3 regions of the Ferrimonas sp. SCSIO 43195 genome follow, and region 3 is predicted to be linked to each of the others. Evidence: predicted binding sites of a transcription regulator. Region 3 holds the regulator's gene; each other region holds the start of a gene.
What was found. Region 3 encodes NrdR, which represses ribonucleotide reductase genes. Its sites were predicted from a motif close to AAACACNANATNTNGTGTTT; they were not measured.

Region 1: nrdD (anaerobic ribonucleoside-triphosphate reductase) is a predicted target of NrdR. The motif match lies at 2,198-2,217, and genes of this name have one in related genera.
Region 2: nrdA (class 1a ribonucleoside-diphosphate reductase subunit alpha) is a predicted target of NrdR. The motif match lies at 2,891-2,910, and genes of this name have one in related genera.

Annotation. Positions count from the first base shown of each region.
Region 1 covers NZ_CP072679.1:2,253,649-2,258,247, forward strand. Annotated here, with positions in the region: gene nrdD (anaerobic ribonucleoside-triphosphate reductase) at 43-2,160, opposite strand; gene pepF (oligoendopeptidase F) at 2,657-4,513, opposite strand.
Region 2 covers NZ_CP072679.1:2,285,173-2,289,771, forward strand. Annotated here, with positions in the region: gene nrdB (class Ia ribonucleoside-diphosphate reductase subunit beta) at 1-430, opposite strand, end outside; gene nrdA (class 1a ribonucleoside-diphosphate reductase subunit alpha) at 480-2,756, opposite strand; gene J8Z22_RS10860 (HAD family hydrolase) at 3,120-3,800, opposite strand; gene ubiG (bifunctional 2-polyprenyl-6-hydroxyphenol methylase/3-demethylubiquinol 3-O-methyltransferase UbiG) at 3,766-4,503, opposite strand.
Region 3 covers NZ_CP072679.1:1,052,454-1,057,052, forward strand. Annotated here, with positions in the region: gene glyA (serine hydroxymethyltransferase) at 1-584, shown strand, start outside; gene J8Z22_RS05035 (patatin-like phospholipase family protein) at 644-1,789, shown strand; gene nrdR (transcriptional regulator NrdR) at 1,870-2,319, shown strand; gene ribD (bifunctional diaminohydroxyphosphoribosylaminopyrimidine deaminase/5-amino-6-(5-phosphoribosylamino)uracil reductase RibD) at 2,326-3,438, shown strand; gene J8Z22_RS05050 (riboflavin synthase) at 3,439-4,095, shown strand; gene ribB (3,4-dihydroxy-2-butanone-4-phosphate synthase) at 4,109-4,599, shown strand, end outside.

The sequences.
Region 1 (4,599 bases), 1.2 Mb from region 3:
AAAAAGGGGCCGCAGCCCCTTTTTGTTATTGCTGCCTGATGCCTACAGGTGCTTGACCCGGCGTTTTACCTCTTCCTGCTTCCCTTCGTTGAACGGCCGTGCGTCCGGGCTGCCCAGGTAACCGCACACTCGGCGGGTTACCGACACCTTGGATGGATCGTGGTTGCCGCATTTCGGGCAGGTAAAGCCTTTGGAGGTGCACTCGAACTCACCGGTAAAGCCACACTCGTAGCACTCGTCGATGGGGGTGTTGGTGCCGTAGTACGGCACATGCTGATAGGCATAGTCCCAGACGTCTTCCAGCGCTTCGACGTTGTGCTGCATGTTGGGGTATTCGCCGTAGCAGATAAAGCCGCCGTTGGCGATGGCCGGGTAGGGCTTCTCGAAGTCAATCTTGTCGTAGGGATTGACGTTCTTTTCCACGTCCAGGTGGAAGCTGTTGGTGTAGTAGCCCTTGTCGTTGACCCCTTCCACCACGCCGTAGTGGCGCTGGTCGATCTTGCAGAAGCGGGTGCACAGGTTTTCACTCGGCGTGCTGTAGAGGCTGAAGCCATAACCGGTCTGGGCTTTCCAGGCGTCGGTGGCGGCGCGCAGACGCTCAACGATGGTCAGGGCGCGAGCTCGCAGCTCCTCGGAGTCGTACAGGTGCGCTTCGGTGCCGTACAGGGCGTTGACGGTTTCGTGCAGGCCGATGTAACCCAGAGAGATGGAGGCGCGGCCGTTCTTGAAGATCTCGCTGATGTCGTCGTCCGGCTGCAGACGCACACCACAGGCACCTTCCATATACAGGATCGGAGCCACTCGGGCTTTCACCCCTTCCAGACGGTTGATGCGGGTCATCAGCGCTTTCTTGGCGATGGCCAGACGCTCATCCAGCAGCTCGAAGAAACGGGTTTCAGAGCCCTTGGCTTCGATGGCGATGCGCGGCAGGTTGAGGCTGACCACACCCAGGTTGTTGCGGCCTTCGTGGATCAGTTCGCCATTCTCTTCGTAGGCGGACAGGAAGCTGCGACAGCCCATCGGGGTCTTAAACGAGCCGGTGACTTCAACCACTTTGTCGTAGTTGAGAATGTCCGGGTACATCCGCTTGGTGGAGCACTCCAGCGCCAGTTGCTTGATGTCGTAGTTGGCGTCGCCGGATTTGTGGTTGAGGCCGTCTTTAATGGCGAACACCAGTTTCGGGAACACCGGGGTCTTACGGTTTTTACCCAGGCCCACCATCCGCACTTTGAGGATCGATTGCTGAATCAGGCGGCACTGCCAGCTGGTGCCCAGGCCAAAGCCAAAGGTAACGAACGGGGTCTGGCCGTTGGCGGTGTGCAGGGTGTTGACCTCGTACTCCAGGCTCTGGAACGCGTCGTAACACTCTTTCTCGGTGCGGGCACGGGCGTAGGCTTCGGCATCGGCCACCTGCCACTCTTCGCCTACCTCGAGGTGTTTCTCGTAGCTCTTGGTGACGTAGGGCGCCAGAATCTCATCGATGCGGTTGATGGTGGTGCCGCCATAGATGTGGCTGGCCACCTGAGCGATGATCTGGGCGGTGACGGCGGTGGCGGTGGAGATGGACTTGGGCACGTCGATCTCGGCGTTGCCCATCTTGAAGCCGCCGGTCAGCATGCCGTGCAGATCGATCAGCATGCAGTTGAACATTGGGAAGAACGGGGCGTAGTCGAGATCGTGATAGTGGATCTCGCCATTCTCGTGGGCCTTGACCACGTCGCGGGGCAGAATGTGGCGGGTGGCGTAGTGCTTGGCCACAATCCCTGCCAGCAGATCGCGCTGGGTCGGAATCACCTTGGAGTCTTTGTTGGCGTTCTCATGCAGCAGCGCGGCGTTGCTCTGATCCACCAGGCCACGAATCTCACGGTTCAAGCGGCTGTTGGACTCTCGGGCGATGTCACGATCGTGGCGGTACTCGATGTAGGCACGGGCCACGGCCTTGTACGGGCCTGCCATCAGATGGTTTTCCACCATCTGCTGAATTTCGTCAATGTTGACCTGTTGCAACTCCGCCAGCTCGAGTTCAATGGTTTGGGCTACCCGCCCTGCGTAGTCGTCGTCTTTGACGTCGGCAGCCAGCGCAGCCCGACTGATAGCTTCGCAAATCCTTGCGCTATCAAAAGGGACATGGCAACCGTCTCGCTTAATCACAACTGGCATGACAAAATTTCCTTAAATTTGTGTTTTCGGTCTTGACAGGCACAACATATTGGTGTGTCGATTCAATTATGACCTATATGTAGGATGGACGTCGCATATTAGGCGCTAAAACAGCGGCTAATAAATTGATCCGGATCAAGAAGTTACCCAAGCGAAAAATGGCAAGCGTTGGTTTTTTGTGATCCATTGGCGAAGATCAGGTTTTGGTTAAGTAGCGGCTTTGTTTGGCTTGTGTTTCTAATTTGTGTGTGTTGGATAGAGAGTCAGCGACCGCTGCTGTTTCTTTGTAATAAAAAAGTGATTGACTCTGGAGCCGGTTAATCACCGCCATTTCAGTGGACAGAGTTCAGCTTGTGGAAAACCCAATTCACACCTAGGGCTGGCGCGCTCTGAGGCTGTGGTTAGATCTTTGTGATCATTCTGATCCAATAAACTCGATTCTGATAACAAAAAAAGGGAGCGTTTGCTCCCTTTTTGACCAGTCAAAAAATTGGCGTTATGGCTGGCGGTTGAGAATGGTTTCCATCTCATCCATGAGGCGATTCATGCGGGCAAACACCGCCTCGTAAGGCGCCGCGGTGGCCAGATCGACGCCGGCACGCTTGACCAGATCGTAAGGGTAGTCGCTGCCACCGGATTTCAGCAGCGTCAGGTAGCGGTCGTAGGCGGCGCGGTCGCCACTGAGGACCTCATCGGCAAAGGCGGCCGAGGCGGCGATGGAGGTGGCGTACTGATAGACGTAGAAGTTGTAGTAGAAGTGCGGCACGTAGGCCCACTCAATGCCGTAATCCTCGTCGATGGTCATTACCCCCTTGTCATGGCCATGGTAACGACGCAGCAGGTCGAGAAACAGCGCTGAGGCCTTGGTGTCGCTCAGGGGCTCACCGGCTTCCACGGTTTCGTGAATCGCCCGCTCAAACTCGGCAAACATGGTCTGACGGAAGAAGGTGCCGCGGAAGGTCTCCAGAGTCTGGCCGAGGAAGTACAGCTTTTCGGCGTCGTCCTTGGCGTTGGCCAGGGCGTAGTCGGTCAGCAGGTGCTCCTGGAAGGTGGAGGCGATCTCGGCGGTAAAGGTGGCGTAAGCGGCCGTGGGGTATGGCTGATTGGCGTTGGCGAACACCGAGTGGTTGGCGTGGCCCCATTCGTGGGTCAGGGTCGACACCGAGGCGTAGTCGTCGTTGTAGTTCATCAATACATAAGGATGAACGTCGTAGGCGCTGCCACTCATGTAAGCACCGGAGCGCTTGCCGGTCTTAGGGTAGGTGTCCATCCAGCGCTGCTTGAGGCCGGTACGGATGTTGTTGACGTAGCTTTCGCCCATGGGCGCCAGGGAGGACAGCATCATGTCGATGCCGGTGTCGATGGGGTAGTTGCGGGTGGCCTTCACCACCGGGGTGTAGATGTCGAAATACTGTTGGTCCTGCAGCTTAAGCAGGCGAGCCCGCAATTTCAGGTAGCGTTGCAGGGTATCCAGGTTGGCGTTGGTGGTGTCCACCAGGGCGCTGTAGACCTCAACCGGAATGTTGTCTTGGGCCAGGGCCGACTCCAGGGCGCTGTCGTAGTGGCGGCTCTGGGCGTTGAACACGTCGGCTTTGACGTTGGCGTCCAGCATCGAGGCGATGGTGCGGCGGTACTGGCTGAGGGTACCAAAGAACTGATCGAACGCCTGCTTGCGTACGGCCCGATCGCCATGGCTGCGGTATTTGGCATAGTTGGCTTGATTCAGGGTAACCGTGTCACCGGCCAGTTCCACCTGAGGCCAGGGCAGTTCGGCGTTAGTAAAGGTGGCGTAGCTGGAGTAGGGGCTGCCGGTGAGGGCGCCGGTGGCGGCCATGATCTGTTCGGTCTGCGGGCTCAGGGTGTGGGCCTTGGCCCGAAGGATGTCCTGCAGCGGAAAGCGGTACGGTTGCAGGCGCGGCTCCTGGTTGATCATCGCCTCGACCTTGGCATCGCCCAGGGCGATCAGCTCCGGCTTGATAAACGCGCTGATCTGATCGAACTGATTGGATAACATGTTCATCGACTGACGTTTGGCGCCATTGTCGGAGTTTCGCAGATCGGTATCGGCATTAAGGTTGGCATACACCGACAGTTGGGATAGGGTTTTGGCCAGATCATAATAGAGGTCCAATGCGTCGGCCAGTTGGCCTGCGCCGTTGCCCAACTGGCCCTGATAGCGACTCAACTGCTTCATGTCGCGGGTCAGGGTGTCTTTCTGTTGTTGCCATTGCTGCCAATCTGTATACAAAGGTGACAGATCCCAGTTTTGCTGGGAATCGCTGCTGGCCACCACGGTGGTGCTGCCGGCGCACGCAATCAAAAAGGTTGCGCAAATTAATGATTTTTTAAACATTCTTTGTCCATATTATCGTTATGGTTACTGGAATGCTGAGATTACCACGGTCGGTGTGCGGCCACCACTGAGACTCGGCCAGGCTG
Region 2 (4,599 bases), 1.2 Mb from region 3:
CGATGTCGTCGAACACCACCCCGGGATCATTGACGATGTTGCGAATGATGTGGGTGTAAGAGCGCGAGTGGATGGTCTCATAGAAAGACCAGGTCTCAATCCAGGTTTCCAACTCCGGCAGTGATACCAGCGGCAGCAGTGCCACGTTTGGGCTGCGGCCCTGAATGGAGTCCAGCAGGGTCTGGTATTTCAGGTTCGACAGGAAGATGTGCTTTTCGTGTTCCGGCAGATCATTGAAGTCGATGCGATCCTGAGTGACGTCTACCTCTTCCGGGCGCCAGAAGAACGACAGCTGCTTTTCGATCAGCTCTTCGAAGATCGGGTGTTTCTGTTGGTCGTAGCGGGCCACGTTCACCGGGTTGCCGAGGAACATCGGCTCTTTCAGGGCGTTGTTGGCTTCCCGTGAAAATGTGCTGTATCTGTGGGTCATAATCTTGTCCTATCCGTGGCAGCGCCCCGCCTGAGCGGGGCCCTGGCGGTTAAATCTTACAGGCGCCACCGGCGCAATCGTCGTCGCTGTCCGCTTTGCTCTGGGCGTCGGACTGGCCGTCACGGGTGTTCTGGTAGTACAGCGTCTTCAAGCCGTACTTGTACGCCAGCATCAGATCCTTGAGCAGCATGCCCATGGGCATCTTATTGTCCTCATAGCGGGACGGATCGTAGTTGGTGTTGGCAGAGATGGCCTGGTCGACGAACTTCTGCATGATCCCCACCAGTTGCAGGTAACCGGTGTTGCTGGGAATGTCCCACAGCAGCTCGTAGTTGCTCTTGAGGGTGTCGATGCCCGGCACCACCTGCTTCATGATGCCATCTTTGGAGCCTTTGACACTCACCAGTCCCCGAGGGGGCTCGATGCCGTTGGTGGCATTGGAGATCTGCGAGCTGGTCTCCGACGGCATCAGCGCCGACAGGGTGGAGTTGCGCAGGCCGTGCTCGACGATGCTGGCGCGCAGGCCGTCCCAATCCAGATGCAGTGGCTCGTCGCAGATCTCATCGATGGCGTCTTTGTAGCTGTCGATGGGCAGGATTCCCTGCGAGTAGGTGGTCTCATTGAACCCCGGGCAGGCCCCTTGCTCGATGGCCAGCTCGTTGGAGGCCTTGAGCAGGTAGTACTGAATCGCTTCAAAGGTTTTGTGGGTCAGGTTGTTGCCGCTGCCATCGGAGTAGCGGGCGCCATTTTTGGCCAGGTAGTAGGCGTAGTTGATGACGCCAATCCCCAGGGTGCGGCGCTTCATGGAGCCAAGCTCGGCCGCCGGTACCGGGTAGTCCTGATAGTCCAGCAGGCTGTCCAGTGCCCGCACCGCCAGGGCCGCCAGCTCTTCGAGTTCGTCGAGGCTGTCGATGGCACCCAGGTTGAACGCCGACAGGGTGCACAGGGCAATCTCACCGTCGGTGTCGTTGAGGTGCTTGAGTGGCTTGGTGGGCAGGGCGATCTCCAGGCACAGGTTGGATTGCTTCACCGGGGCCACTTTCGGGTCGAACGGGCTGTGGGTGTTGCAGTGATCCACGTGCTGAATGTAGATGCGGCCGGTGGAGGCACGTTCCTGCATCAGCAGGCTGAACAGGGCCACCGCCTTAACGGTCTTACGGCGAATGCTGCTGTCGGCTTCGTACTGGCAGTACAGGCGCTCAAACTCTTGCTGGTCGGCAAAGAAGGCGTCGTACAGGCCGGGCACGTCCGAAGGGGAAAACAGGCTGATGTCGCCGCCGTCCAGCAGGCGCTGATACAGGGTGCGGTTGATCTGTACCCCGTAATCCAGGTGACGGATGCGGTTGGCGTCGGTGCCGCGGTTGTTCTTCAGTACCAGCAGCTCTTCCGCTTCCAGGTGCCACAAGGGGTAGAACAGGGTCGCCGCGCCGCCGCGAACGCCGCCTTGAGAGCAGGATTTGACCGCGGTCTGGAAATGCTTATAGAACGGCAGGCAGCCGGTGTGGAAGGCTTCGCCGCCGCGAATCGGGCTGCCCAGGGCGCGAATGTTGCCGCCGTTGATGCCAATGCCGGCCCGCTGGCTGACATAATTGACGATGGCCGCCGAGGTGGCGTTGATGGAGTCGAGGCTGTCGCCACACTCGATCAGCACACAGGAGCTGAACTGCCGGGTCGGGGTGCGCACACCGGACATGATCGGCGTGGGCAGCGAGATCTTGAACTTGGAGGTGGCGTCGTAGAACCGCTTGACGTAGTCCAGGCGGTTGGCCTTCGGGTAGTTGGCAAACAGACAGGCGGCCACCAGCATGTACAGGAACTGGGCGCTCTCGAACACTTCGCCGGTGACCCGGTTCTGCACCAGGTATTTGCCTTCCAGTTGCTTGACCGCCGCGTAGGAGAAGTCCATGTCGCGCCAGTGATCGATGTGCTCGTTCAGCTCATTGAGTTCGTCGCGGCTGTAATCCTGAAGAATGTGCTGGTCGTAACGGCCCAGCTCCACCATCTTACTGACGTGGTCGTACAGGTGCGGCGGCTCGAATTGACCGTAGGCCTTCTTACGCAGGTGGAACACCGCCAGGCGCGCGGCCAGGTACTGGTAGTCCGGGGTCTCTTCACTGATGAGGTCGGCAGCGGCTTTGATGATGGTTTCGTGAATCGCTTCGGTCTCGATGCCATCGAAGAAGTGGATGTGGCTGGCCAGCTCTACCTGAGAGACCGAGACGTTATCCAGATCCTGGGCTGCCCAATAGATCACCCGATGGATCTTATCGAGATCGAGGGGCTCCTTTTTGCCGCTGCGTTTGGTAATGAGCAGATTTTTATTCATCGTTGAGTATCGACGTGCGGACAACACAGTCGCAATGGACTGAAGGCACGTCTCATGTCCTTAATGTAAGTACTTGAGATGATAATCACCGGTCAGACCGGCGATCCCCGACGTTAGTGTTCTTTTTTATTATCGGACACTACATGTAGTAGCGCCAATGGGATGTTCTACAAGATAAGCCGGTTTTGGGGATTGCGCAAGGCCCTCGAATGTGAGCAAATTGTGGGTAACTGTGTGAATAAGCGTACCCGAAAAAAGGTCAGCTTCGTGGAACCTGCACCAGCATTGCGCTGACAGAAAAGCAACCCCTTTTTCGACAAAAAAAAGGCACCGGAAAAAAATTTCCAGCGCCGGTTTGTGTGGCTATTTTTGAGCCAGATCACGGACCAGATCAAACAGATCGTCGGGTCGATCGCAACGATGGCTGGCGGGCCATTCGTGGGCCCGGTCTTCGGGACTGATGTAGCCCCACAGGGCGGCGACGCTGATCATGCCGGCGTGGTTGGCGGCCACCATGTCCCGTTCGGCGTCGCCCACATACAGGATCTGCTCCGGGGCTACCCCCATCTCGTCCGCCGCCTTCAGCAGCGGCGCCGGGTGCGGCTTGGATACCGGCAGGGTGTCACCGCCCACCAGGCTGACGCTGGCGGCCATGCTCGGCTGCTGTTGCAGCAACTGCCTGGCCAGGCCTTCCGGCTTGTTGGTGACAATGCCCCAGGGCAACTGCAACTGCGCCAGCAGACTCAGCATCCGTTCGATGCCGTCGTAGGGGCGAGTGTGCTCGCTGATGTTGTCGGCGTAGGCGGCCAGCAAGACCTCACGCAACGGCGTGATATCGGTGCGCTCGAAGGTGTCCTCTCCCAAGGCTGCCTTCAGCAGCCCGCGGCTGCCATGGCTGGTGTACAGGTAGGCCTGCTCCCGGCTGAGGCCGGGGTAACCAAACTGGGCCAGGGCCACATTGGCGGCCTGGCCAAGATCCAAAGCGGTATCCAGCAGGGTGCCGTCGAGATCAAAGAGTAGGGCTTTCACTTCCTTGGTTTTCATCTGGTTTCACCGCGTGAATCATGTAGTTGATGTCCATCCGGTTGGACAATTTAAAGGTTTCGGTCAGGGGGTTGTAGAGCACGCCGTCGGCGTGAGTGACCCGCAGTCCCGCTTGTTCGCACCAGCGGATCAGCTGTGACGGTCGCAGGAACTTTTTATAATCGTGGGTGCCCTTGGGCAGGATCTTAACGATGTGCTCGGCGCCAACGATGGTGGTCAGGTAAGCCAGTGGTGTCTTGTTGATGGTGGACAGATACAGGTGGCCGCCGGGTTTGACCATGGCGGCACAGGCGCGAATCACCGACTCCGGATCAGGAACGTGTTCCAGCATCTCCATGCAGGTCACCACCTCGTAGTGACCGGCTTTATGCTCGGCATGGGCTTCGGCGGTGCATAACTGGTAGTTGATATCCAGTTCGCTTTCCAGCGCGTGCAGGCGCGCCACCTCTACCGGCTCCTCACCCATGTCCAAACCGGTGGCCTGGGCACCGGCCTTGGCCATGGCCTCGGTCAGCAGACCGCCACCACAGCCCACATCCAGCACCTGTTTGCCGTACAAGCCGTCGGCGTGTCGCTCGATGTAACCGGCGCGCAGGGGGTTGAGTTGATGCAGGGGTTTGGAATGACCTTGCGGATCCCACCAGGTGGTCGCCAGTTTTTCAAATTTGCCGACTTCAACGGGATCAACGTTCGACTGCTGCATTCTCTGTCCTTTTTATCTTGCCTGCAGGGGTTCTGGTGAGATTGTGTGCCGAAGCACCTCGCTGCTACCACAGAACCGATTGAGTGGGTCCAGTAT
Region 3 (4,599 bases):
CCACCACCACTCACAAGACTCTGGCCGGTCCCCGTGGCGGCCTGATTCTGTCTGCCTGCGGTGATGAAACCGTGTATAAGAAGCTCAACTCGGCGGTGTTCCCCGGCGGTCAGGGCGGGCCTTTGTGCCATGTGATTGCCGCTAAAGCGGTCGCCTTTAAAGAGGCACTGCAGCCGGAGTTTGCCGAGTATCAGAAGCAGGTTGTGGTCAACGCCAAGGCGATGGCGGACGTGTTTATGAGTCGCGGTTACAAGGTGGTGTCCGGTGGTACCGACAATCACCTGTTCCTGCTGGACCTCATCGACAAGGACATTACCGGCAAAGACGCCGATGCCGCCCTGGGGCGGGCCAACATCACCGTCAACAAAAACTCGGTTCCCAATGATCCCCGCAGCCCGTTTGTGACCTCCGGTCTGCGGATCGGTACACCGGCGCTGACCCGTCGTGGCATCAATGAGGCCGAGTGCCGTGAAATGACCGGCTGGATCTGCGACATCCTGGATGACTTCGGCAACGAAGCCGTGGTGGAGCGGGTGCAGCAGCAGGTGCTGGCCCTGTGCCGTACTAAACCTGTCTACCGTTAATCGCCGATTCGGTATACTGAGCCCATCCTGAGGATGGGCTTTTTTGTGGAGCAACAACAATGACCTCGAACATCTGGCTGGCGGCAATGCTGGCACTGTGTCTGCAAGCCTGTGCCAGCCGGCCTGCGCCCCTGCCTGCGGGTCATGAACAGGATCTGCCCTTTGGCGCCATTGCCGACCCGAACCCAAATCCACCGCCGGTCATTGCACTGACTCAAACTCGAGTGGATCACCTGGTGTTGTCCGGAGGCGGTGCCTACGGCGCCTGGAATGCTGGCTTGTTGGCCGGTTGGCAGCAGCGGGGGGACCGGCCGCGGTTTCAGGTCGTCACCGGCATCTCCACTGGCGCCCTGGTGGCCACGGTGGCGTTTTTGGGGCCGAAGTACGATCAGGCTCTGAAGCAGGCCTATGCCGAACAACCGGCCTCGGCCATTGTTGGCTATCTCAACCCGTTCGGGGCGCTGTTTGGCCGTTCGGCGTATGACAGCGACAAGTTGCGGGCGCTGATCGACCATTTTATCACCGATGGGATGATTGATGAGGTGGCAGCGAGCCACCGTCAGGGGCGGCGACTCTACGTGGGGACCACCAATGCCGATGCCGGTGTGCCGGTGTTCTGGGATCTTGGTGCCATCGCCGCCAGCGACCGAAGCGATCGTTACCACTACTATCGAGATGTGTTGCAGGCGGCATCGGCGTTTCCCGGTGCCTTCGAGGCTCGCTATTTCCCGGTCGGCGTCGCCGGTAGCACTTACTATCAGATGCATCACGATTCCGCCTGGGATTTGCTGTTTTTGCGGCCCTTCATGGTAGACCAGTTTCGACTGCCGCCCCGGGCTCAGCAGCGGGTATGGGTGGTGGTGAATCACCAACTGTTGTTTCAGCGACAGCACCCCTCCAATGGCAAAGCTCTGGCCAACGGCATTCAGTTTGCGTATGACAGCAACCAGTATCGGGTCAATGAAAGCTTGCTGCGGGTCTATCGCATGGCGGCGGCAAAACAGATGGGTTTTTGTTACGCCGCCATCCCCCAGAGCTATCCATTGGACTTCGAACCCTTGCAATTTGGACCGGAGAACATGCTGCCGCTGTACCGCCTCGGGGTCGATGCTGGCCTCTCAGGGGACCATTGGCAGTCGCATCCGTCACGAATTGCTCCTTCAGAGCGGATGGAGATCAAACTCAGCTGTGAAGAAACGCCCTGATTGTTAACCTAAAGCCCTAAATCCGGTATTCTTAGCAGTCAGTTTACCTGTCCTGGTAAAAGGGACCTGCCGGAGGCGCCATGCACTGCCCATTTTGTTCTACGACGGACACCAAGGTGATCGACTCCCGACTGGTGGCCGAAGGTCATCAGGTTCGTCGGCGCCGTGAGTGCCTGACCTGCCATGAGCGATTTACCACTTTTGAAAGTGCCGAGCTGGTGATGCCCAGAGTGATCAAGCAGGACGGCACCCGCGAACCTTTCGACGAAGAGAAGCTGCGCCGGGGTATTCAACGGGCGGTGGAGAAGCGACCGGTGTCGGCAGAAGCGATTGAACAGTCTTTGACTAAGATTAAATCAGCCCTGCGGGCTACCGGCGAGCGGGAAGTGGGCTCGGACATGGTCGGCAACCTGGTGATGGAACAACTGATTGCCCTCGATAAGGTGGCCTACATTCGCTTCGCCTCGGTGTACCGCGCCTTTGAAGATTTGTCGCAATTTGGTGAAGCCATCGCCAAGCTGGAAAAATAACGATAAATGAACGGCTCACAACACGATTATTCCTTTATGCGCCGGGCCATCGAGTTGGCCCGGCGCGGCCGTTTTACCGCCCGGCCCAACCCTGCTGTGGGGTGTGTGCTGGTCAGAGACGGCGCCATCGTCGGCGAAGGGTTTCACCCTAAGGCCGGCGAGCCCCATGCCGAAGTGTTTGCCTTGCGTCAGGCGGGTGAGCGGGCCAAGGGGGCCACGGCCTACGTGACCCTGGAGCCCTGCTCGCACCATGGCCGCACCCCGCCCTGTGCCGAAGCCTTGATCAAGGCCGGGGTCAGTCGGGTGGTGGCCGCCATGGTCGATCCTAACCCTCAGGTGGCGGGTCGTGGTTTGTCGATGCTGAAGCAGGCCGGCATTGAGGTGGTCTCCGGAGTATTGGAGGCCCAGGCGCGTCAACTCAACCCGGGCTTTATCAGCCGCATGGCCAAGGGGCGTCCCTACATTCGGATTAAGTTGGCGGCGTCCATGGATGGCCGCACGGCATTGGCCAACGGTGAGTCCAAGTGGATCACCGCTGCCGATGCCCGCCGCGACGTTCAGTTGATGCGTTTGAGTCACGGGGCGGTGATTACCGGCGCCGGTACGGTGCTGGCGGATAACCCCTCGATGAATGTGCGTCCCGAACAGTTGCCCGCATCGGTGAACTTGCCGGCCCACTGGTCGCAGCCGCTGCGAGTGGTGATCGATGGCCAGGCTCGGCTGCGACCCGGGCTGCAATTGACCCAGATTGAGTCGCCGGTGCTGCTGGCTTCGACACAGGAGTATGGCTGCGACTGGCCCGAGCATGTGGCCTGTTGGCAAGGGCCGTCTGTCGCCGGCAAGGTGGACCTTCATGCGCTGATGGCCGAACTGAGTCAACGTCAGATCAACACCCTGATGGTCGAAGCCGGGGCGACCCTGGCCGGGGCTTTTGTTCAAGCCGGGCTGTGGGATGAGATCATTTTCTATCAGGCACCGAAAATGATGGGCAGTGACGGTCGTGGGGTCTTGAATTTGCCCCAGTTAACCGCCATGTCACAGGTGCCCGAATTTCAATTTAAAGACGTTCGCCGGGTCGGTGCCGATTTGCGCCTGACCCTGGTGCGCGCGGAGTCATAGATGTTTACAGGCATTATCGAAGCGGTGGGCCAGTTGCGCCAGTTAGAGCGCCGCGGTGAAGATTTACGGGTAACCGTGGCCAGTGGCAAGTTGCCACTGGAGGACGTGCAGTTGGGTGACAGCATTGCCACCAATGGCGTGTGCCTGACCGTGGTTGCCAAGCTGAGTGACGGCTACGTGGCGGATGTGTCCGGAGAGACCCTGGCCCGTACCAATTTTGCCCACTACGCGGTGGGCCAGTCGGTCAACCTGGAGCGGGCGGTTACCGTCAACACCCGCCTGGGCGGTCATATGGTCAGTGGCCATGTGGATGGTCTGGCAACCGTAGAGAGCATCAGCGACCGTGGTCGCGCCATTGAGTTCTGGCTGCGGGCCCCAGCGGGCCTGGGCCGCTACATCCCTGAAAAGGGCTCGGTCACCATCGACGGCATCAGCCTGACCGCCAATGAAGTCGACGGTAATCGTTTTCGTCTTACCCTAGTCCCCCATACCGTCCAGGAAACCACCATTGGTGAACTGCGACCCGGCTCGACCGTCAACCTGGAGGTGGATCTGATTGCCCGATACCTGGAGCGATTGATGCAGCCTGCAACAGACAGCGAGGAGTCCGGTGGCATCACCATGGAGATGTTGGCGAAATCTGGATTTTTAAAATAACAAGGTCAGCAAGATGGCACTGAATAGTATTGAAGAGATCATCGAAGACATCCGTCAGGGCAAAATGGTTATCCTGATGGACGATGAAGACCGTGAGAATGAAGGTGACCTGATCATGGCCGCCGAAGCGGTGACTCCCGACGCCATTAACTTTATGGCCAAGTATGGGCGCGGGTTGATCTGCATGCCCATGAGTGGTGAGCGTTGTGATCGCCTGGGTCTGCCGCCGATGGTATCGCGCCACACCGAGCAATACGGCACCGCCTTCACCGTTTCCATTGAAGCGGCCGAAGGGGTAACCACCGGCATCTCCGCCGCCGATCGCGCCGTCACCGTCCTGACCGCCGTCGGCAAAGACGCCGGGCCGTCGGATCTGGTTCAGCCGGGCCACATTTTTCCTCTGCGCGCCCGCCAGGGCGGCGTCCTGACCCGAGCCGGTCACACCGAAGCCTCGGTGGATCTGGCTCGTCTCGGGGGCTTCGAATCGGCGGCGGTCATCGTTGA